2 linked regions of the Aquibium oceanicum genome follow. The protein of the gene in region 2 interacts with the protein of the main gene of each other region in a pairwise test. Links are inferred from orthologs where the notes say so. Each region holds a gene or a part of one and is shown on either strand. Other genes may lie near its edges. The genes, in order: ptsN and trkA.

Region 1 (11,148 bases), 2.7 Mb from region 2 along the record:
GCCGGGATCGACCCCCTGCTCCTTGAGCCACTCGATCGCGACGTCCTCACCTCCGACCGCATCCACCAGTTTCAGCTTCAGCGCCTGCCGGCCGGTGAAGACGGAGCCGTCGGCCAGCGCCAGCACCTCCTCGCGCGACAGCGGACGCCGTTCGGTCACCAGCCCGACGAACCAGTCGTAGGAATCGAGGATCATGGCGCGGATCATCTGGCGCTCCGGCTCGGTCGTCGGATTGAACGGCGACGGTTCGGCCTTGAGCGGCGAGGACTTGATGGATTCGAGGCCGATGCCGAGCTTTTCCATCAGTCCCGTCAGATCGGGATACTGGACGAGGACGCCGATCGACCCGACGATGGAGGACTTGCGCGCCACGATATGATCGGTCGCGCTGGCGATCATGTAGCCGGCCGACGCGGCCAGCGTGCCGACCTGGGCCGTCACCGGTTTCTTTTCCGCCAGGCTCCGGACCGCTTCGAAGATCGCCTCGCCGCCGGCGGTGGTGCCGCCCGGGGAATCGATGGTCAGGATGACACCCTTGACGGCCTCGGACTTCCCGATGCTTTCCAGCCGGTCGATCAGCTCCTCGTCCTCGACGATCGTGCCCTCGATGCTCACTTGGGCGATGTGGTTGCGGCCTGTTCCCGGCACCGTGTCGCCGAAAGCCCAATAGGCGAAGACGGCAATGGCGATCGCGGCGACGAGCAGCGTCGCCACGCGCCAGAAGGTGAGCTTGCGCCGGAGACGGCGGCGGTCGATGATGTCGTCGGCACGAAGCGCCATGGGTTTCCTCGCGGGGAACAATGGAGTGGTCTGCCGCTTCTAGCGCTTCCCGAGACGATTGGAAACGCCGCTGGCGCCCACCACCCGCCTGTCTTCGATTGCGCCTATCTCGCTCAGGGGCCGCTCAGGATTGCGATTAATCCAAAAATCACCATATTGCAGTGCAATGGGGCCTGTAGCCGGACCGAATGCGTCCGACAATTCGACCGTTGCCGCGGCAACGGAACCATGAGGCTCGCCCGGCACGACATGGCAACCGACACGGCCCACTACGCTCAGTATCGACCGAGCCCGCATGGCGGAGCCGCGGATACGTCGTCGCAAGGCCGCGAAACCGCCTTCGCCGGAGCTCTGCGCCACTCGCGCAGGGTGCGGCTGTTCAAGATCCTGCTGCCCGCCCTTGCGATCCTGCTCGCCTCGGCCTTCGCGATCTATTCCTACGTCCTGTCCCCCACGGGCATCTCGGTCGACTTCGTCGGGTCGGGCATTTCGGACGGCAAGCTGGTCATGGCCAATCCGACCATGAACGGCTACACGAAGGAAAATCTTCCTTATTCGATGAAGGCCAAGCGGGCCATCCAGGATCTCTCCCTCACGGGCGCCATCAAGCTCGAGGGGATCGACGCCAAGGTGCCGCTCTCTTCGGACACCTGGGCGGTCATCAGTGCCGATGGCGGGCTCTACGACGATGCGGGTCAGACGCTGGACATCGACACGCCCGCGACGTTCACCACCTCCGACGGCCTGACGGCGAAGTTCAAGTCCGCCTTCATCGACATGGAGGCGGGGGAGCTAAAGACCTCCGATCCGGTGGAAATCGTCCAGGGGGGCTCGCGCATCACCTCGGACAGGTTCCAGGTGCTTGAAAGAGGCGATGTTTTCCTCTTTGAGGATAGGGTCCGGATGAAGATCGAACCGCGCGAAGCCAAGAGTGAAGAGACGGCGGACGGCGCCGGGAAATCGGGGAACTAGGATGACGCGCCTTTTCTGCGCCCTTGCCGCGCTCTTCGCGGTCGCGATCGGCTGCTCGGCCGCCATGGCCCAGGGCGAGAGCCGCTTTACGGGACTGAAGCTCTCCGGCGATCAGCCGATCCAGATCGAGAGCGACAAGCTGGAGGTTCGCGACGCCGACGGCCTCGCGATCTTCACCGGCAACGTCAACGTGATGCAGGGGGAGACGCTGCTCAAGTCGACGCGGATGAAGGTCTTCTACGCCAAGTCCGGCGATGGGAACGAGCAGGCGGCTCCCGGCGACTCCATGCAGAGCATCGAGCGGATCGAGGTGGACGGGAAAGTCTACGTCAAGACCCAGACCCAGGTGGCGACCTCCGACCAGGCGGCTTTCGACATGGCGACCGATACCCTGACCATGTCCGGCAAGGAAGTCGTTCTTTCCGATGGCCCAAACGTCATCGTCGGTTGCAAGCTGACAGTGCTGATGAGCACCGGAGAGGCCACTCTCGACGGGTGCGGCAAGAAGGAAGGCTCGGGCCGGGTCAAGATGCTCCTGCAGCCGAGCTCGCGGTCGCAGTAGGGCGGCCCGGAGTGTCGTTCTTCTCGCGCAAGACCGTCAGCGCCGCTGCCGCCGCGCCGGCTTCGCCGGCGAAGCCCGACCGCGACAAGTTGAAGGGCACGCTGATCGCGCGCGGGCTGTCCAAGAGCTATCGCGGCCGCGCGGTGGTGAGTGGTGTCTCCATCGGCGTGCGCGCCGGCGAGGCAGTGGGCCTTCTCGGACCCAACGGCGCCGGCAAGACCACCTGCTTCTACATGGTCACCGGGCTCGTGCCGGTCGACGAGGGGACGATCGAAATTGACGGTTTCGACGTCACCACGATGCCGATGTACCGGCGCGCGCGCCTCGGCATCGGCTATCTGCCGCAGGAGGCCTCGATCTTCCGCGGCCTGACGGTCGAGCAGAACATCCGCGCGGTACTCGAGGTCGTCGAGAAGAACCGCAAGCGGCGCGAGGAGAAGCTGGACGAGCTGATGGAGGAGTTCCACATCTCGCACCTGCGCAAGTCTCCGGCCATCGCGTTGTCGGGCGGCGAGAGGCGGCGTCTCGAGATCGCCAGGGCGCTGGCATCCAACCCGAGCTTCATGCTGCTCGACGAGCCCTTCGCCGGCATCGACCCCATCGCGGTGTCCGACATCCAGCAGCTCGTGCGCCACCTGACCGCGCGCGGCATCGGCGTCCTGATCACCGACCACAACGTTCGCGAGACGCTGGGGCTTATCGACCGGGCCTACATCCTGCATGCCGGCCAGGTGCTCACGCATGGCCGGGCCCACGACATCATCAGCAATCCGGACGTGCGGCGCCTGTATCTCGGCGAGGCCTTCTCGCTCTGACGGGCCCTCCTCCGCCTCCGTCACCTGCCTTTTGATCGTCCCCTGAAACCGTTCGGTAAGCGCCGCCTGATAGCTTGGCCTTGACAAGCAAAAGCCGGGCCAGTTTCTAATGCGGCTGGACGGTTGGTCCGCAAGGACCGGGTGTGGGGTACAGGGTAAATCAGTATGGCGCTCGCAGCGAAACTTCAACTGCGGCAATCGCAGGCGCTCGTAATGACGCCGCAGCTGATGCAGTCGATCCGACTGCTCCAGTTCACGCATGCCGAACTCGAGCGCTTCATCGACGACGAGATCGAACGCAATCCGCTTCTCGAACGTCGCGCCGACGAGGACGACCGGCCGGAGCCCGAGGCAGAACCGACCCCCGAGCGCGAGGCGGACGGCGAGACCGAGTGGTTCGCCTCCGATCTCGACCACAATGCCGAACGGCTCTCCGACCGCCTGGATTCGTCCCTCGAAAATCTCTACCCGGACGATCCGGGCATCCGCGACCGGCTCAGCCCCGACCTTTCCCTGACATGGAAATCAGCCATGGGATCGGGCGGGTCCGCCGGCGAGGGCTTCGATCTGGAGGACATCGCTGCCGCGGCGGTCACGCTGCGCGATTCACTGACCGAGCAGATCGCCTTCGGCTTCACCGAACCGTTGCACCGTATCATCGCATCCGAACTGGCCGATTCCCTGGACGATTCCGGCTATCTCCGAGACGATCCGGCGGAACTGGCGGCCCGTCTCGGGGTGGAGGCTTCCATCCTGGAAACGGTGCTCGCCGCCTGCCAGAACTTCGATCCGCCCGGCCTGTTCGCGCGCAGCCTCTCGGAATGCCTGGCGATCCAGCTGAAGCGCCTGAACCGGCTCGACCCCGCCATGCGGGCGCTCCTCGACAACCTCGATCTCCTGGCGCGGCGCGATTTCGCCGCGCTCCGGCGGCTTTGCGGAGTCGACGAGGGCGACCTGATCGATATGCTGGGCGAGATCAGGGCACTCGATCCGAAGCCCGGAGCGGGCTTCGCCGGACAGGGGGCCGAGACGATCGTTCCCGACGTGATCGTCCGTGCGGCTCCGGACGGCACATGGGCCGTGGAGCTCAATCCGGAGACCCTGCCGCGAGTTCTCGTCGACCAGACCTATCTGGCGCGGGTCTCCGCAGGGGCGCGGTCTTCGGCCGACAAGGAGTTCCTGTCCGACTGCGTGCAGAGCGCCAGCTGGCTGACGCGCAGCCTCGACCAGCGCGCCCGCACGATCGTCAAGGTCGCCTCGGAGATCGTTAGGCAGCAGGACGCCTTCCTGATGAACGGCATAAGGCATCTGCGTCCGCTCAACCTGAAGACGGTGGCCGAGGCCATCCAGATGCACGAATCGACGGTCAGCCGCGTGACCGCAAACAAATACATGCAGACGCCACGCGGCGTCTTCGAACTGCGCTTCTTCTTCACCGCTGCGATCGCGTCCGCGGAAGGCGGCGACGCGCATTCCGCCCAGTCCGTCCGCCACCGCATACGCCAGATGATCGACGAGGAAAGAGCTTCCGACGTGCTCTCCGACGACGCGATCGTCGACATCCTGAAGAAAAGCGGGATCGACATCGCCCGCCGAACGGTCGCCAAGTACCGGGAGGGCATGAACATTCCGTCCTCGGTGCAGCGGCGGCGGGAAAAGCGCGCGATGGCCGGCGCGATCTAGAAACGCCTCGCGATCTCCGATCCGCTCCTGCGCCTGATGCATCCCGGCGCATGTCTTTCTGGCCAAACCGGTTCCCACTTTCGGGAGAGATGCTCCCGTTGTCGCGTGGGCGGCCGCGCCCATGCCGCAGCGGAAATCCACGCGGCGCCGGCTTCGCGTTGACAAAGCAAATCGAAGTTCCTAGAAGCCGCCCACCCGCGGACCGGCGTGCTGCGCCGTCCGATCACATCGGAACTCGCGCCGGTACCTGGCGTTACGTCGCCGCACCTGCTTGTGCCGTGCGATCGCAGGTATAAACTCGGTAGCGTCACACACCACGGCAGGAAAGGTCGGTTTCGAGATGGGCCTGCGCATATCCGGCAAGCAGATGGAAATGGGTGAGGCGTTCCGCACCCGAATCGATCAGAGGATCGAGGAAGCGATCTCGAAATATTTCGATGGAGGGTTCTCCGGCCACGTTACGGTGGAAAAGTCCGGATCGCGCTTCTCGGCCGACTGCATGATTCACCTGGATACCGGAATGGCGCTCCAGGCCGAGGGACAGGCGCTGGATCCCCAGCTTGCCTTCGACGCCGCGGCCGAACGCATCGAGAAGCGCCTGCGCCGCTACAAGCGCCGCCTCAAGTCGCACCAGGCCGCATCGCCGGAAGAGGCGGTCTGGACCGATATCCCCTACAGGATCGTCGCCGCGGTGGCCGATGAGGAGGACGAAGTCGCGGAAGACTACGCGCCGACCGTCGTCGCCGAGACCTCGCTCGTGCTCAAGACCATGAGCGTGGCCTCCGCCGTCATCGAACTCGACACCAAGGACAGCCCGGTCTACGTTTTCCGCAACGCAGCGACGGACACGGTCAACATCGTCTACCGGCGCGCCGACGGGAACATCGGCTGGATCGATCCATCCGCCGTGGCATCGAACTGATCCTAGAGCCTCATCGCATTGCCCGGCCTGTTGGGGACGGCCCCGCGGTGGCACAAATCAAGGACGCGAAGCAATGGATCTGAGCGATCTGATCGAGGTTCCGGCGATCATGCCGGCCTTGAAGGCCAATTCCAAGAAACAGCTCCTGCAGCTGATGGCCGAGAAGGCGAGCGAGATCACCGGGATTGCCGAGCGCGAGATCTTCGACACCATCCTGCAGCGCGAGCGGCTCGGATCGACCGGGGTCGGCAACGGCATCGCCATCCCGCACGGCAAGCTGCCAGGTGTGAAGGAGATCACCGGCGTCTTCGCGAGGCTGGACCATCCGGTGGAGTTCGAGGCGCTCGACGATCAGCCGGTCGATATCGTGTTTCTGCTGCTTGCGCCGGAAGGCGCGGGCGCCGACCACCTCAAGGCCCTGTCGCGCATCGCGCGGGTCTTGAGGGATTCCGAAATGGTGGCGAAAATCCGCGGCACAAAGGATGCGGCGGCGATCCACACCTTCCTCGCGTCGACCCCCGCTTCGCACGCAGCCTGAGCGGGGGGCGGTAGAGGGATCGTCGGCGTCAGTGAATGCTGACGGCGGTGAGATCGTTCTGCATGGCGGCTCCCAGCGCGCTGTCGCGCTCGTCCGTCAGGAGGATCGGCTGGCCATTGGCCGCGAAGAGCGCCCAGAGTTCCAGGCCCGGAGCGATCTCGGGCATGCCAGGGAAGCGGCCCTTCAGTTCCTCGCTCTTCACCTTCTTGAGATAGGCGAGAGCGCCTTCTCCGAGGTGGGCGAACTGGTCCGCCGTCATCGTGGAATTCCGTTCTTGTTCAGTCATTTCAAGCCTCCTTGCCGAGGGCTGCCAGGATGCCAACCCGCGTTCGAGCTAAGGGTTCCGATCAGTCTTTCACCGATATGTTTATTTTCCGTACCAGCCTTTCGGGCTGCGGACGGTCCAGATCGACGGAAAGGAGCCCGTTCTTCAGTTCCGCTCCCACCACGCGCATGCCATCGGCGAGCACGAAGGAGCGCTGGAACTGCCGCGCGGCGATGCCCCGGTGCAGGTACTCCCGCTCGGCGTCGTCCGTCTGCTTGCCGCGGATCACGAGCTGGTTCTCCTCGGTCGTGACCTCGAGGTCGTCTTCGGAGAAACCGGCCACGGCCAGCGTGATGCGCAACCGCTCACCATCGGCGTTGGTCCCGCGCAGCCGTTCGATGTTGTAGGGTGGATAACCGTCCCCGGACTTGGCGACGCGTTCGAGCGTCTTTTCCATTGCATCGAACCCGAGCAGAAGCGGGCTCGAAAAAGGCGTCATGCGCGACATGGTCTGTCAGTCCTCCTAAGAGCGACGTGGAAAGCGGGAAAACCCGGATGGCATTCTCCCGCGTGCCACTGATATGGTCCGGCGCTTCGTTAAGTTCAAGCGGTTGCAGGAGCAGGCCATGGGTACCCCGCGCAAGATCATCATCGACACCGATCCCGGCCAGGACGACGCCGTCGCGATCCTGCTCGCGCTGGCCAGTCCCGAGCTGGACGTGCTCGGCATCACCGCTGTCGCGGGCAACGTTCCGCTAGCGTTGACGGAGAAGAACGCGCGCAAGATCTGCGAACTTGCCGGCAGGCCGGAGACCAGGGTCTTCGCCGGCTGCGTGCGGCCGCTGGTGCGCGGGCTCGTCACGGCCGAGCACATCCACGGGCGCACTGGCCTCGACGGTCCGGAGCTTCCCGAGCCTGCAATGCCGCTCCAGGAGAAGCACGCGGTCGACTTCATCGTCGAGACGCTGCTTGCCGAGGACGAGAAGGCCGTCACGCTCTGCACGCTCGGGCCGCTCACCAACATCGCCGCAGCTCTCAATCGCGCGCCACAGATCGCGCCGCGCGTCCGCGAGCTCGTCCTGATGGGGGGCGGCTTCTTCGAAGGCGGCAATGTCACGCCGGCGGCGGAATTCAACATCCATGTCGACCCCCACGCGGCGGAGGTCGTCTTCAACGCCGGAATACCGCTGGTCGTGATGCCGCTCGACGTCACCCACAAGGCGCTGACCACCGCAAAGAGGGTGGAAGCCTTCCGCGCGCTCGGCACGCGGGTCGGCACCGCAACGGCGGAGCTGCTGGAGTTCTTCGAGCGCTACGACGAGGAGAAGTACGGCAGCGACGGCGGACCGCTGCACGACCCATGCGTGATCGCCTATCTGATCCGTCCCGAACTCTTCGGCGGCCGCCACTGCAATGTCGCGATCGAGACCGCTTCCGAACTCACCATGGGCATGACGGTGGTCGACTGGTGGGGCGTCACCGGACGAGAGAAGAACGCCACGGTGATGCGCGACGTCGATTCCGACGGCTTCTTCGCGCTTTTGACGGAGCGGCTCGGGCGTCTCTGAGTCCGGCGCCGCCTCCGGATCTCTACTCCGCGCCCTTCAAGGCCTCCAGCACATCGGCTCGCACCGGGATTGCCGGCTGGGCGCCGGGTTTGAGGCAGGCGAGCGCTCCGGCGACCGCGGCGCGCTGCAGCGCGGCGTTCAAGCCGATCCCTTCGTCCAGACCCGCGCCGAGATAGCCGCAGAACGTGTCGCCCGCCCCGACGGTGTCGACGGGCTCGATGGTGATCGAGGGCACCGAAAGCTCGGCACCCGGCGAGGCGGCGACGGCGCCCTCGCCGCCCAGCGTCACCACGATCGTCCTCTCGGTGGTGCCGGCAAACGCGCGCATTTTCGCCACGCGGTCGGCGCCGGAAAGTCCGAGCGCCTCGGCATAGCGGTCAAACTCCGTCTCGTTGGCGACGACGATGTCGGCCTCGGCGAGCAGGGGAACCGCCTCGGCGCGGAAGGGGGCCGTGTTCAGGATCGACACGGCGCCGGCCTTGCGGGCAGCCCGAAGCGCGGCTTCGACGGTAGAGAGCGGAATCTCGTGCTGGAGGAGCACGACGTCGCCCTTCTCCATCATAGCCTTGCCGACGTCGCCCGGCAGCACGGCGGCATTGGCGCCGGGCGCGACGGCAATCATGTTCTCACCGTCGGCGCCGACCAGGATGAGCGCCACGCCGGTGGCCGCATGGGAGACGTGGACGCTGGACAGGTCGACGCCGCCGGCGCGAAGCAGCGCCAGCGCCTCCTCGGCGAAGGCGTCGCTTCCGACCGAGCCGATCATGCGGACCTCCGCGCCGGCGCGCGCGGCGGCGAGTGCCTGGTTGGCCCCCTTGCCGCCCGGAGCGGTCGAGAATCGGTCGCCGCCGACCGTCTCTCCCGGATTGGGAAGCCGGTCGACGGTGGTGATGAGGTCGAGATTGATGGAGCCGATGACGATGACCACGAACGTCCTCCCGATGGTTCGGTAGGTACGCTAGACGATTTGCACGGCGGATTGAACGCTGTCGTGGCGCTATCCCGCGATCCGGCCCGCTTCCCATCCCAGAATGGCGCGCTTGCGCGTCAGGCCCCAATGGTAGCCGGTCAGCGCGCCGGATTTTCCGACCGCCCGATGGCATGGCACGACGAAGGACACGGGATTGGCGCCGATCGCGGCGCCCACGGCGCGGCTCGCCTTCGGCGCGCCGATCTCGGCGGCGATGCGCGAATAGGGCTTGGCCCGCCCCATGGGAATGTCGAGCAGCGCCTCCCAGACCCGTACCTGGAAATCGGTGCCGATCAGCACCACCCTTAGCGGTTCCTCGCCACGCCAGCGGGACGGTTCGAAGATGCGGGCGGCATAGGGCGCCGTGGCCGACAGGTCCTCGACATAGGTGGCGTTCGGCCAGCGTCCCGACATGTCGGCGAAGGCGGCCTTCTCCTCGCCCGCGTCGCAGAAGGCGAGCCCGGCCAGGCCCCGGTCGGTGGCCATGACCAGCGCGATGCCGAAGGGCGAGACGTGGTAGCCGTAGCGGATCGTCAGCCCCGCGCCGCGCGACTTGTAGTCCCCCGGCGACATGGCCTCGTGCGTGACGAAGAGGTCGTGCAGGCGCCCGGGACCGGACATGCCGAGTTCGAACGAGGTTTCGAGCAGCGGCAGGCCTTCGTCGAGAAGCCGCCGCGCGTGGTCGAGCGTGACCGCCTGGAGGAAGGCCTTCGGTGACAACCCCGCCCAGCGCGTGAACAGCTTTTGCAAGCCCGTGGGCGTTTCGCCGACGGCATCGGCGAGCTCTTCCAGCGACGGCTGGTCGCGGTAGTCGCGGCTGATCTTCTCGATCACCTTGCGCACGACCTCGTAGTCGCCGAAATCGGCGGCGTGCGGAGCGGGCGTGACGTCTTTCTGGAGGATTGCGGTCTGGGCGTTCATGGCGGTGTCTCCTTGGCCGCGACTATCGCGCGAACCGGAAACCCTCTCCACCCGAAACTTGCCGGATCAGAGATCAGCCGGCCTTCGCCGTCGCGAGCGCGCGGCCGAAGGCGGTCGCGAAGCTTTCGCGGTCGTCCGGATTGAGGAAGCTGCCGATCGTGACATTGCGGCCCTGACCCTCGACGGCCATCCGCGTGATGCCGATTTCCTCATGGCGCGACACCGCGAATTTCGCCCAGAACGGGTTGAACTGATGCGACTCGCTGCGCCCCGACGGCGCGAACTTGCGGATGTCGAGCCGCGTGCGCGAAACACTTACCTCCTCGCGGGCACGCGCAGCGCGATAGTTCATCCGGAACGCGCCGTAGATGAGGAGCACGTCGAGCCCGAAGAAGCCGACGATCGGCCAGGCGCCGATGGACCAGAAAAGAAGGCCGATCGAGAACGAGATGGTGCCGATGATGCCCATGAGGATGGCGAAACCCCTGGGGCCGAGCGAACGGTGCGGCGTCAGCAGCGCGCTGAAAATCGGCTCGTCCGCGGCGTTTGTTTCGTGCATGACAGGGAATTATAGAGGGCGGATGCAAAAGCCCAAGACCAAAAACGCCGCACCCCGCACGGCGAAACGACCCTCCGCGAAGAGACGGCGAAAGTGCGCCTATTCGCCCGATGAAGTCCGCGAGATTTTCCGCCGCTTCGCCGTCCAGCGGCCGGAGCCGCAGGGCGAACTGGAGCACGTGAACCCGTTCACCCTGCTCGTCGCCGTCGTGCTTTCGGCACAGTCGACGGATGCCGGCGTCAACAAGGCGACGCGCGCGCTCTTTTCCGTCGCCGACACGCCGGAACGGATGCTGGAACTGGGCGAGGAGAGGGTGGGCGAGCACATCCGCACCATCGGGCTCTGGCGCAACAAGGCGAAAAACGTCATCGCGTTGTCGCAGGCGCTGATCCGCGACCACGCAGGCGAGGTGCCCGGCGACCGGGACCTCCTCGTCAAACTTCCAGGCGTCGGACGGAAGACGGCGAACGTCGTGCTCAACATGGCGTTCGGACAACCGACCATGGCCGTCGACACGCATATCTTCAGGATCGGAAATCGCTTGGGGCTGGCGCCGGGCAAGACCCCGGAGGAGGTCGAGGCCGGGTTACTGG
Region 2 (11,294 bases):
GGATCGGCACCTGCGCGATCACCTCCCCGCCGGCGTTCTTCATGGCTGGCGTGAAGAAGTCGCGGTGGTCGTGGCCGAACGCGTAGTCCGGGTAGATCATCGTGACTTTCTTGCCGAGGTTCTGCGAAATCCACGGCGCCATGGCCGTCACCTGCGAGCGTACGTCGGTGATGCCGGGCTGGAAGACGTAGCGGTTCAGCTTGCCCGAGGCGACGTGGTAGCCCTCGCTCACCACGTAGTACGGCATCTTCAGTTCGCCCGCGACCGGGGCGGAGCCGGCGACCACGTGGCTGAACAGCGTGCCGAAGACGACGTCCGTCTTGTGCTGGCTGGCGAACTTCTCCACCACCTCGGCACCCCGCTTGGGGTCGGTGCCGTCGTCCTCGATGATGATCTCGATGGGCCGGCCGTTGATCCCGCCGGCATCGTTGATCCGCTTGGCCGCGGCGTTGGTGACGCGTTCGTACCAGCGGCCATAGGCGGCGCCGATGCCGGTGCGGTGGCACTGGAAGCCGATCCTGATCGGCTCCGACGACTGCGCCTGCGAATAGCGCACGAAGCCCGGCGCCAGCGTCGCGCCGGCGGCCGCGCCGATGCCGACGAGGGCGGAGCGGCGGTTGATGGACTTCCGCAAGAAACTGGTTTTGTTGCTGTTTTCAGTCATGCCGGTTCCCCTGTGTGTTCGTTGTAATTCGACCGAAGCACTGCCTTTCGCGCCGCCGCCGTGGCACGAGATTTTGCATGTGTACAAACTAAATCATCAATGCCCGACCGTGGCAACAGGAACTGCCGCTGGGGAAGACACGGGCGGCCGAAAGGCGCTCGCTCAGTAGCCGGTGGGCGTCGAGAGCAGCCACAGGCCGAACACCGTATAGGCGACCATCAGCACGGCGAGCGGCATCTGGCTGATCGTCGCCAGCCGGGCCGATCCGTGCCGCCGCCAGGCGATCACATGCGCGCTCACCACCGCAAGCACGTGTCCGGCGATGATGGCGGTCGCCTGAAGGTTCCAGATCACCCAGGCCGACTCGGCGCCGAGCACCGTCCCCGCCGACACGTGGTATCCGGCCGTGCCGAAGAGGTTCCAGCCGTTGGAGAACGGATCGGAGATCGCGGCAAGCGCGTATTGCCCGTTCACCGCCAGTGACGTCAGGTAGTGCGAGAAATGGTAGGCGAGCGCGATCGGCATGATCGACCAGACGAGCGCGCCAGCGGCCTCCACCGCCGAACCCTTTCGCCCCGCCAGCCGCTCGCCCGAGGCGACCGCAAGGAAGAACCCGGCGCCGAGTACGCAGAACGTCGCGGTCAGGCCGAGCGTGTTGGCCGTCATGACCGCGCTGCGGCCGGGAAACTCCAGCGGATTGATGCCGATCATGCCCAACCAGGAAAAGGTCCGCATCAGCCCGTCGAAGGAAACCGAGGCGAGTGCCAGCAGCAGGAACGCCGTTCCGGCAACCGGCAGCGAAGGCTGCTCCGCCAGCCGGGCGCCCGGAAGATTGAGGCGCAGTTCCTTTGGACCCGGCAGCCCTTCGCTGGCGAGGATCCCGATCCGGGAGATCATGCGCAGGAAGACGGTCAGGAACTCGCCGTCCCGGCTCCACCGGTCGAAGCCGAAAAGCACCATCAGCACGAACGTACCGGCCCAGTAGACCGCGACGATCGCGGCGAGCCGTGCAGGGTCGTCGGGTGCCGGATAGACCAGTTCGAACCACGCGAAGCATGCCAGTCCGACGAAGGCCGGCCAGCGGCCGAGCTTTTCCGGATAGGCCAGCCATCCCGTCTCCCCCCTGCCTGCGGCCAGCACCAGGAGACGCCAGGGCCCGTACCAGGGATTGATCCAGCGCCACAGGTCGCCAAACAGCCCCTGCGCCAGCACGATCGCCACCCAAAGCACGGTCCAGACCATCAGCGGCAACGGGTTCGACAGCGGGTCGCGACTGCCCCAGAACCCTGCCGCCACGAGGCCGGCCAGCACGAGGAACGACGCCGAACTCGACACCGGCACACCGCTCCTCGGCATCCGCGCGATGGTCGCCCGCGATTGGGCCAGCCGGTCGAGCGAACGCGGGTCGATGAAGAAAAGCACGAGAAAACTGAGCGCTACGGCGACGGCTCCGCCCAGAAGGTAATATCCCGTCGGCAGAAGCATGACGTATCCGCGATCCGACGCATGCGCGAAAGCCGCGTCGAACCCCAGCGTGGCCGGAACGAGCAGAAAGATGACGAGTAGGACGAATCGGACGTGAAATCGGGTGAGTCGCATGCCTCTGGCCGACCTGAAATCGCCACAGACTTGCACGCGAAAGCGCCGCCGCAAAGTCCCGGCCGTGTTTCCGGGCACGAGACGTGCAGTTGCAATTTTGGCGGGCAGGTTCGGCACATCTGCCCTGAAACTATTTTAGGCCAGACGAGTTCTCGACTTGAATGGATGGCGCTCATGCGTCTATCCATTTGATATACCAAATAGCAGGCTGGAATGGATGCTGACGAGCGGTGACAGCGGTATTGCCGACGACGACGAGGCGCCTTCCCTGGATCAGGGCATGCTTCTCGGGCTCATGGGGCGCGAACTGCGTGTTACGTATCTCGCGGTGTTCCGGAGGGTCGAGGACCAGCTGGAAAAAGTCGGCATAACCCCGCAGCAATTCGCGCTCCTGGTCGTCGTCGAGCGCAACCCCGGCGCCCGCCAGACCTTGCTGGCCAAAGCGCGCGGGCTGGACAAGTCCACGCTCGTTCCGATGATCGACCGGCTCGAACGCGACGGCCTGCTGGAGCGGCGTCCGCTCGCCAACGATCGCCGCGTCCGCGCGATCTGGATCACCGAACGCGGCAAGCAGATCCTCGACGCAGCCATCCCGGTGGTGCGCGAAAGCGACGATCTCGTCCGCGGCAGCCTGACCGAATCCGAAAGGGCGCAACTCCTGAAGCTGATGGAAAAGATCCGCATCGGCATCGAGGACAGTGCGGCCTCTGCGCGTGGGAACGACGCCGCCGCTTGAAGACGCGGCTTGGAACCGGACTGCCACCGCGCTAGGCTCGGCCATGCTCCCCTCCCCCTACATCTCCCGCCTTCTTGAAATCATGACCGCCCTGCGCACCCCCGGCACCGGATGCCCGTGGGACCTGGAGCAGGACTTTGCCACCATAGCGCCCTATACTCTGGAGGAAGCCTACGAGGTCGCGGACGCGATTGAGCGCGGCGACATGGACGACCTGCGCGAGGAACTGGGTGACCTCCTGCTCCAGGTCGTCTTCCACGCGCGCATGGCCGAGGAGGCCGGTGAGTTCTCATTCGGCGACGTCGTCGATGCCATCACCACCAAGATGATTCGCCGACATCCGCACGTGTTCGGCAACGCCGAGGCGCGCGCGGCCGGGTCCGCGAAGGGAATGTGGGACAGCATCAAGGCCGAGGAGAAGGCCGAGAAGCGCCAGAGGCGCCTCGCCCGCGGCCTGTCGGCCGAAGACAGCGGCGACGGTTTCCTCGACAGCGTGCCGGTCGGGCTGCCGGCGCTCGTTCGTGCGAAGAAGCTCCAGGAGCGCGCGGCGAAGGTCGGTTTCGACTGGAAGGAGGCCGGACCCATCCTCGACAAGATCGAGGAGGAGATCGCAGAACTGCGTAAGGCGATCGCCGACGGCGACCAGGCGTCCACGCAGGACGAGTTCGGCGACGTGCTCTTCGCGCTGGTCAATTTCGGCCGTCACGCCGGCATCGACGGCGAGACGGCGCTCCACGGGACGAACGCAAAGTTCCGCCGCCGCTTCCACTACATCGAACGGGCGCTGAACGCGTCCGGAAGCCGTCTCGAAGACGCCTCGCTCGATGAGATGGAAGATCTCTGGCAGCGCGCGAAAGCGGCCGAGTAGTATCGCTACTCCGGCGCCGGCCCAGCGGTCGTTAGCCGGCTTTCCAGTTCGGCGCGTGTTGCGCGCGTGACGCGGATCGTCAGTTCCGCGCCGCCGTCATCGAGGTCCTTGCGCGTGATGATCTCGGCGTTCCGGTAGATCCAGTCGAGGTGGCGCAGGCCGTCCGGCGGGACCTGCACCGTCATCGTCTCCAGATCCCCCGAGACGCGGCTTTCCACGATGGCGAGAAGGTTTTCCAGCCCCTCCCCGCTGATCGCCGACACCGCCACGGGCGGCGCCTGCGGGTCGCGCGCAGCCTGCTGCATCAGCCGCTCGCGGTTTTGCGCGTCCAGCTGATCGATCTTGTTCCAGACCTCAACCACCTTGCCGTCGGGCGCGGTGTCGACGCCGAGGTCGGAGAGAATCCGCTCGACGTCCTCGGCCTGCGCGGCCGTGTCCGGATCGGAAATGTCGCGCAGGTGGATGACGAGATCGGCCTCGACCACTTCTTCCAGCGTTGCCCGGAACGCTGCCACCAGATGCGTCGGCAAGTCGGAGATGAAGCCGACGGTGTCGGACAGGATGACGATCGTGCCATGCGGCAGCCGCACACGACGCAGGGTCGGGTCGAGCGTGGCGAAGAGCATGTTCTCGGCCAGCACCTCGGCGCCGGTCAGCCGGTTGAACAGCGTCGACTTGCCGGCATTGGTGTAGCCCACGATCGCCACCACCGGGAACGGAACCTTGCGGCGCTTGGAGCGGTGCAGTTCGCGCGTGCGCCGCACGGTTTCGAGCTCGCGCTTCAGCTTGGTGATCTTGTCCTGCAGGATGCGCCGGTCGGCCTCGATCTGGGTTTCGCCGGGACCGCCAAGGAACCCCGCGCCGCCGCGCTGGCGTTCAAGGTGCGTCCAGCTGCGCACGAGGCGGCCCTTCTGGTAGTTCAGATGGGCGAGTTCCACCTGCAGCGCGCCTTCCTTGGTGCGCGCCCGTTCGCCAAAGATTTCCAGGATGATGCCGGTGCGGTCCAGCACCTTGGCGTTCAGCGCCTTTTCGAGGTTGCGCTGCTGCACGGGGGTCAGCGGATGGTCGATGATGACCAGCGACGCTTCCGCCTGCTTGATGTGTTCGGCCAGTTCCTCGATCTTGCCGGTTCCAAGAAGCGTCGCCGGACGCGGCACGTTCACCGTCACGATTTCCGTGTAGACCGGATCGAGATCGATCGCCCTTGCAAGCCCGATCGCCTCCGCGAAGCGCGCTTCGGGAGACCGCGACAGCCGCGGACGGGCCTTGCTCTCGTCGTCCTCGCGGGAAAATCGCGGCAGCACGGGCACGACGATCGCGGCGCGCGCCGTCTTGCCCTTCAGTGCCTCGTCGGCCTGCCGGTCCTTCGCCCCCTGCTGGCGCCCGCCCGGATTGCTAGCGTCCAATCAGCTTTCCCGGCTGCTTTCCTCGCCATCGAACATCTGAACCGGCTGGCTCGGCATGATGGTGGAAATGGCATGCTTGTAGACGAGCTGCGAGTGCCCGTCGCGGCGCAGGAGAACACAGAAATTGTCGAACGATGTCACCACGCCCGTAAGCTTCACACCATTGATCAGGAAGATCGTAAGAGGATTCTTGCTCTTGCGTACTGAATTCAGGAACAGATCCTGAAGATTCTGCGAACGTTCCGCCATTTTTCTTTTCTTTCGCCGTTCCCCGTCCCCCGTACACGACGGCGTCAACACGTAAACGCCCGTTCCAAATGTACGAAAAACTACCCACCTCGGAAGGGTTGGCGCAATAGCTCGCCCCACTCCCCCTCAATGCGGTTATCAGGCTTGGCTTTTTTCCGCAACGTCAAAAAAAGCCTCGCGCAGCGAAAGTACCACCGAACCCGGGTGGCCGTTAGCGATCACATGGCCGTCGATCTCGACCACCGGCATCGCGATGGTCGTCGCCGAACTGATGAAGGCTTCCCGGGCGTCCTTCGCCTCCGCGACCGTGAAGCCGCGCTCCTCGATCGCGAGGCCGAGCTTGGCGGCGACCTCGAACAGCGTTGTGCGGGTGATGCCCCGCAGGATGCCGTGGTCGGCCGGCCTGGTGACGAGACGGCCATCCTTCGTGACGATCCAGGCATTCGAGGATCCGCCCTCCTTCACCATGCCGTCGGTGTCGACGAACCACGCCTCCTGCGCGCCCGCGTCCCTGGCCGCCTGCTTGGCCAGTACGTTGGGCAGGAGGCCCACCGTCTTGACGTCGACGCGGTCCCAGCGGTTTTCCGGCACGGTGATCACCTTGATGCCGGTTCCGGCCCGCTTGGCACCAACGGCGGGATCGACCTTGCGCGCCGTGACGACGAGAGACGGCGCGGTATCCTTGGGAAACAGGAAGTCGCGCGGGGCAACGCCGCGCGTCACCTGGAGATAGACAAGGCCGTCGCGCACCCGGTTGCGCGCCACCACCTCGCGAATGATAACCTCCAGCGCCTTGCGGCCGAGCGGCCAGTCCATCGCCAGTTCCCGCAGCGACCGATCGAGCCGGTCGAGATGCCCCTTCATGTCCACGATGAAGCCGCGCGCCACCTCGCACACCTCGTAGACGCCGTCGGCGAACTGGTAGCCGCGGTCCTCGATGTGCACCGCGGCCTCGGCATGGCGCACGTAGCGCCCGTTCACGTAGGAAATTCTCGGCATTGTCCCCTCGGCTCCGACCGGCGCGCTTCTAGAAGAACTCGAGACTGACGCGGAACATCTGTTCGACCTGGCGCACCGCGTTCGCCATGGCGAAGATCACCACCCGGTCGCCGGGGCGGATGAGCAGCGAGCCGCTCGGCTTGATCACCTGTCCGTCGCGATAGACGATGCCGAGCCGCATGCCGTCGGGAAGGTCGAGATCGCGCAACGGCGATCCGACCAGCGGCGAGGTTTCCAGCGCCTCTGCCTCGATGATCTCGGCAGCACCCCGCTGCACGCTGTGGACCGCCCGGATGCGCCCGCGCCGCACGTGCTGGAGCACGCGCGAAATCGTCACGGAGCGCGGGTTGACGTGCGCGTCGATGCCGAGTGTCTTGGTGAAGTCGTGATAGGTCGGATTGTTGATCAGGACCAGGTTGGACTTGCAGCCGAGCCGCTTCGACATCACGCTCGACAGGATGTTCACCTGGTCGTTGTTGGTCAACGCCACCATCAGGTCGGCGTCCTGGATGTCGGCCTCCAGGAGCAGCTTCTGGTCCAGCGCGCTGCCGTGCAGCACGACGGTGCGGCGCAGCTTGTCGGCGATCGTCACCGCGCGCTCGCGCGTATCCTCGATGATCTTCACCTTGGTGCGGGTCTGCCGCGCCTCCAGCGCCTTGGCGACGTAGAGCCCGATGTTGCCGCCGCCGGCGATCACGATGCGCAGCGCCTCCGATTCCTCGTGTCCGAAGAGGCCGAGCGTGCGCCGCACCTGGTCCTTGCGCGTCACCACGTAGGCGAGGTCGCCCGCGACCAGCTGGTCGGCCGAATGCGGGATGAACAGCCGTCCGTTGCGCCACACGCCGACCACGGTCGAGGGCAGGTCCGGGAAGAGGTCCGAGAGCTGCGACAGCGGCGTGTTGATGACCGGGCATTCCTCCAGGCACTCGATCGCCACCATCGCCACCTGGTCGTCGGCGAAGCGCACGACGTCGGTGGCGCCCGGCAGGGCGATGCGCCGCAGCACCATCTCGCCGACTTCGATCTCGGGCGAGATGATCACGTCGATCGGCAGGTTCTCGCGCGAGAACAGGTTCTGGTAGTGCGGCAACAGATAGGACTGCGCCCGGATGCGCGCGATCTTGGTGGGGATATTGAACAGCGAGTGCGCCACCTGGCACGCCGTCATGTTGACCTCGTCGTAGAGCGTCACGGCGATGAACATGTCGGCCTGCTGGGCACCCGCCATCTCCAGCACGTCCGGATGCGCGCCGTGCCCGACGAAGCCGCGCACGTCGAGCTGGTCGCGGATCGTGCGTACCAGTTCCGGCGATGTATCGATGACGGAAACGTCGTTCTGTTCGGCGGCGAGCCGCTCGGCGATGCCGTAGCCGACCTGGCCGGCACCGCAAATGATCACGCGCATTCCTTGCTGCTCCGATCCGTCAAACGCCGAGCGACTTCAGCTTCCTGTGCAAGGCGGACCGTTCCATACCAACGAACTCGGCCGTGCGCGAGATGTTGCCGCCGAAACGGTTGATCTGGGCGATCAGATATTCCTTCTCGAACATCTCGCGCGCCTCGCGCAGCGGCAGGGCCATGATGTGCTGGTCCGACTGGTTGGGCGCGCGCGGCATCACGTCGCCGATCTCCGCCGGCAGGAGGTTGGTCGTGATCGGAGCGTCCACGTCGTCGCCGCGCGACAGGATCATCAGCCGCTCGACGTTGTTGCGCAGCTGGCGGACGTTGCCCGGCCAGTTGTGCGCCTGCAGCACGGCCAGCACGTCGTCTCCGATGCGCCGGTTCCGGATGCCCGACTGGCGCACGACCTGCTTCATGAAGTGGTCGACGAGGTACGGAATGTCCTCGCGCCGTTCCGACAGCGCCGGCACGATCACCGGAACAACGGCGAGCCGGTGATAGAGGTCCTCGCGGAATCGACCCTCCGCGATCATCGCCTCGAGGTTCTGCGCCGTGGAGGAGATGATCCTGACGTCGACCTTCACGCGCTTGGCCCCGCCGACCCGCTCGAACTGCTGGTCGACCAGCACGCGCAGGATCTTGTTCTGCGTCTCGCGCGGCATGTCGGCCACCTCGTCGAGATAGAGCGTCCCGCGATGCGCCTCTTCCAGCGCCCCGACCTTGCGTTCGGCCCCGTTCGGCTCGGTGCCGAACAGCTCGATCTCCATCCGGTCGGGCGTGATCGATGCCGCGTTCATCGACACGAACGGCGCGTCCTTGCGCGCCGAGAGCGCATGGATGGCGCGCGCCGCCGCTTCCTTGCCCGAACCCGAGGGGCCGATGACCATCACCCGGCTGTTGGTCGGCGCGATCTTCTCGATCGAATGACGCAGATGGTTCATTGCCGCCGAATTGCCGATCAGGTCGAACGTGTCGGCAGTGCGCTTCTTGAGTTCCGTCACCTCGCGCCGCAGCTTCGAGGTTTCCAGCGCCCGCTCGCAGATGAGGATCAGCCGGTCGGTCTTGAACGGCTTCTCGATGAAATCGTAGGCGCCGCGCTTGATCGCGGAGACAGCGGTCTCGACCGTGCCGTGGCCCGAGATCATGACGACGGGCACGTTCGGGTGGATCGTCTTGATCTCGTCCAGAAGCGCCAGTCCGTCCAGCCGCGATCCTTGCAGCCAGATGTCGAGCAGGATCAGCCGGGGCACGCGCTCCGCGATCGACGCCAGCGCGCTGTCGCTGTCGAAGGCTGTGCGGGTCTCATGCCCTTCGTCGCTCAGGATACCCGCGACGAGTTCCCTGATGTCCTCCTCGTCGTCGACGACAAGAATGTCAGACGCCATTTTGAACCTTCTCTTCCTGCTTTGCCGTGGTGTCCGGGAGTTCGGCGGCGGACCCGCCCTCGGAAGCCGGCAGGATCACGCGGATCAATGCCCCCTTCCCCCCGAAGAAGTCGGCCGGAGCATCGTGGAGCTCCAGCCGACCTCCGTGATCCTCGATGATCTTCTTGACGATAGCGAGACCGAGCCCCGTACCCTTCGCCCGCGTGGTCATGTAGGGCTCGAGCAGTTTCTGCCGGTTTTCGGCCGGCAGCCCTTTGCCGTTGTCCACCACGTCCACGGTGATCCAGTCGTCCTTTCGCGAGGCCGCGATCATGATGACGCCGGACTGCCCGTCCTTCGTCTCGTTCGATTCGATCGCCTCGGAGGCGTTCTTGATCAGGTTGCCGAAGGCCTGGCTCATCAGCCGGCTGTCGAACCGGCCAACGAGGGGCTCGCTGCCGAAGGCCCTGCGGAACTCCACGTCGGAATTGCCGACCTCGACCAGGAACGACGCCTCCCGCAGCGCCTCGCGCAGATCCATCGGTTCCATCGCGGGCTTGGGCATGCGCGCGAAGGCGGAGAATTCGTCGACCATGCGTCCGATGTCCCCGACCTGGCGGATGATCGTGTCGACGCACTGGTCGAAGACCCCACGGTCCTCGGTGATCACCTTGCCATAGCGCCGGCGGATGCGTTCCGCCGAAAGCTGGATCGGCGTCAGCGGGTTCTTGATCTCGTGGGCGATGCGCCGTGCCACGTCCGCCCATGCCGAGGATCGCTGCGCCTGCACCAGGTCGGTGATGTCGTCGATGGTGACGACGTAGGACGGCAGTTCGGATTTCTTGTCGCCCTCCTCGATCGTCACCTGGACGTTGAAGGTGCGCTCCACGCCGCCGCGGCTGAAGGCGACCTGCTCGCGATGCACCGCCCTGCCCGAGGAGCGCGACACCTCGAACACCCGTCCGATGTGCGGCAGGATCGACGACAGGCGCTCGCCTTCCGAACTCGTCGCCCGGATCCCGAGCATGGTCTCGGCCGACCGGTTGACGATGGTGATCATGCCGTCTGCGTCGACGCCTACGATGCCGGCACTGACGCCCGCCAGCACGGCCTCCGAAAAACGCCGCCGCTCGTCGATCTGGTCCTTGGTCGAGAGGATCTCGTTGCGCTGCGACTTCAGCTGCAGCAGCATCTTGTTGAACGTGTCGCTGAGCGAGGCCACGTCGCCGTCGGAATTGCGGACCGGAACCGACACGTCGAGGTTTCCCGTCGCGACCTCGTCCGCCGCGCCGATCAGGCGGCGAATCGGCCGCACCAGCCTGTCGGCCACCGCGATGCCAGTCCAGATCGCCGACAGGATGATGATCAGCGTCAACCCCAGATAGATTAAGGCGAACGCGACCTGCACCGTCGTGCGGCTGTCTTCGAGCGCGCCGTAGTCGTCCGCGTTGGCCCGCACGATCTGCCGCGCCCGGATCACCTCGGGGTCCACCAGCCGGATCGTGTAGAGATAGACGTCCTCGATCTCGCGCAGGCGGATGATGGCGCCGACGATGTTGCGGGTGCGCGGCTCGATCAGCACAGGCCGTCCGTCCGCGGCTTCCTCCACGGCGCCGGCCGGCGCCTCCGGCATGTCGAAATCGGCGGGCGTCTCGGCCTGCATGATGAAATTGCCGTTAGCGTCGATCAGCGCGGCGTGGGCGAGCGCACGGCCCACCGCCTGCTGGGTCAGGAGCGCCTGGAAACCGATGCGGTCGAGCCCGTAAAGCGAGCGCCGCTGATCGAGGTCGATCGCCATCGACAGCGTAGTGCCCTGAAGGTTGCGCGCGTTTTCCTGGATATAGGCCTCAGCGATCGACAGCGACGAACTGACGATCGCCTTGGTCTTCACCTCGAACCAGCGGTCGAGCCCGATGTCGAGCGTGATCGACGCCACGATGGCGATGATGATGGCCGGCACCGCCGCGATCAGCGAGAACAGCGTCACGATGCGCACGTGCAGCCGCGA

Evidence for each region.
Region 1: the proteins of trkA (region 2) and ptsN interact in binary tests that used the Escherichia coli proteins (3 or more experiments, as listed by UniProt). The link is inferred for Aquibium oceanicum from one-to-one orthologs.

Annotation. Positions count from the first base shown.
Region 1 is NZ_CP018171.1:434,770-445,917, reverse strand. Bases 4,785-7,539 are described here. They hold ptsN (PTS IIA-like nitrogen regulatory protein PtsN), read left to right. Parts: upstream 4,785-5,807; coding sequence 5,808-6,272; downstream 6,273-7,539. Other genes in these bases: BSQ44_RS02245 (nucleoside hydrolase), read left to right, coding at 7,164-7,539; BSQ44_RS02250 (Hsp20 family protein), read right to left, coding at 6,620-7,045; BSQ44_RS02255 (BQ00720 family protein), read right to left, coding at 6,301-6,558; hpf (ribosome hibernation-promoting factor, HPF/YfiA family), read left to right, coding at 5,153-5,734; rpoN (RNA polymerase factor sigma-54), read left to right, coding at 4,785-4,812. Outside these bases: signal peptide peptidase SppA, read right to left, coding at 1-780; LPS export ABC transporter periplasmic protein LptC, read left to right, coding at 1,009-1,752; BSQ44_RS02280 (LptA/OstA family protein), read left to right, coding at 1,754-2,314; lptB (LPS export ABC transporter ATP-binding protein), read left to right, coding at 2,326-3,129; more of rpoN, read left to right, coding at 3,295-4,784; more of BSQ44_RS02245, read left to right, coding at 7,540-8,105; BSQ44_RS02240 (ribokinase), read right to left, coding at 8,128-9,033; BSQ44_RS02235 (methylated-DNA--[protein]-cysteine S-methyltransferase), read right to left, coding at 9,103-9,996; BSQ44_RS02230 (DUF2244 domain-containing protein), read right to left, coding at 10,070-10,555; nth (endonuclease III), read left to right, coding at 10,578-11,148. UniProt on the Escherichia coli protein: Seems to have a role in regulating nitrogen assimilation.
Region 2 is NZ_CP018171.1:3,106,913-3,118,206, forward strand. The notes cover bases 5,739-8,639. They hold trkA (Trk system potassium transporter TrkA), read right to left. Parts: upstream 7,927-8,639; coding sequence 6,550-7,926; downstream 5,739-6,549. Other genes in these bases: BSQ44_RS15200 (D-amino-acid transaminase), read right to left, coding at 5,739-6,521; ntrX (nitrogen assimilation response regulator NtrX), read right to left, coding at 7,946-8,639. In the rest of the region: BSQ44_RS15170 (ABC transporter substrate-binding protein), read right to left, coding at 1-664; BSQ44_RS27170 (hypothetical protein), read left to right, coding at 621-833; BSQ44_RS15175 (hypothetical protein), read right to left, coding at 827-2,263; BSQ44_RS15180 (MarR family winged helix-turn-helix transcriptional regulator), read left to right, coding at 2,481-2,999; mazG (nucleoside triphosphate pyrophosphohydrolase), read left to right, coding at 3,043-3,867; GTPase HflX, read right to left, coding at 3,873-5,273; RNA chaperone Hfq, read right to left, coding at 5,274-5,522; more of BSQ44_RS15200, read right to left, coding at 5,661-5,738; more of ntrX, read right to left, coding at 8,640-9,307; BSQ44_RS15215 (sensor histidine kinase NtrY-like), read right to left, coding at 9,297-11,294. UniProt on the Escherichia coli protein: Part of the constitutive potassium transport systems TrkG and TrkH. May regulate the transport activity of TrkG and TrkH systems. Binds to NAD(+) and NADH.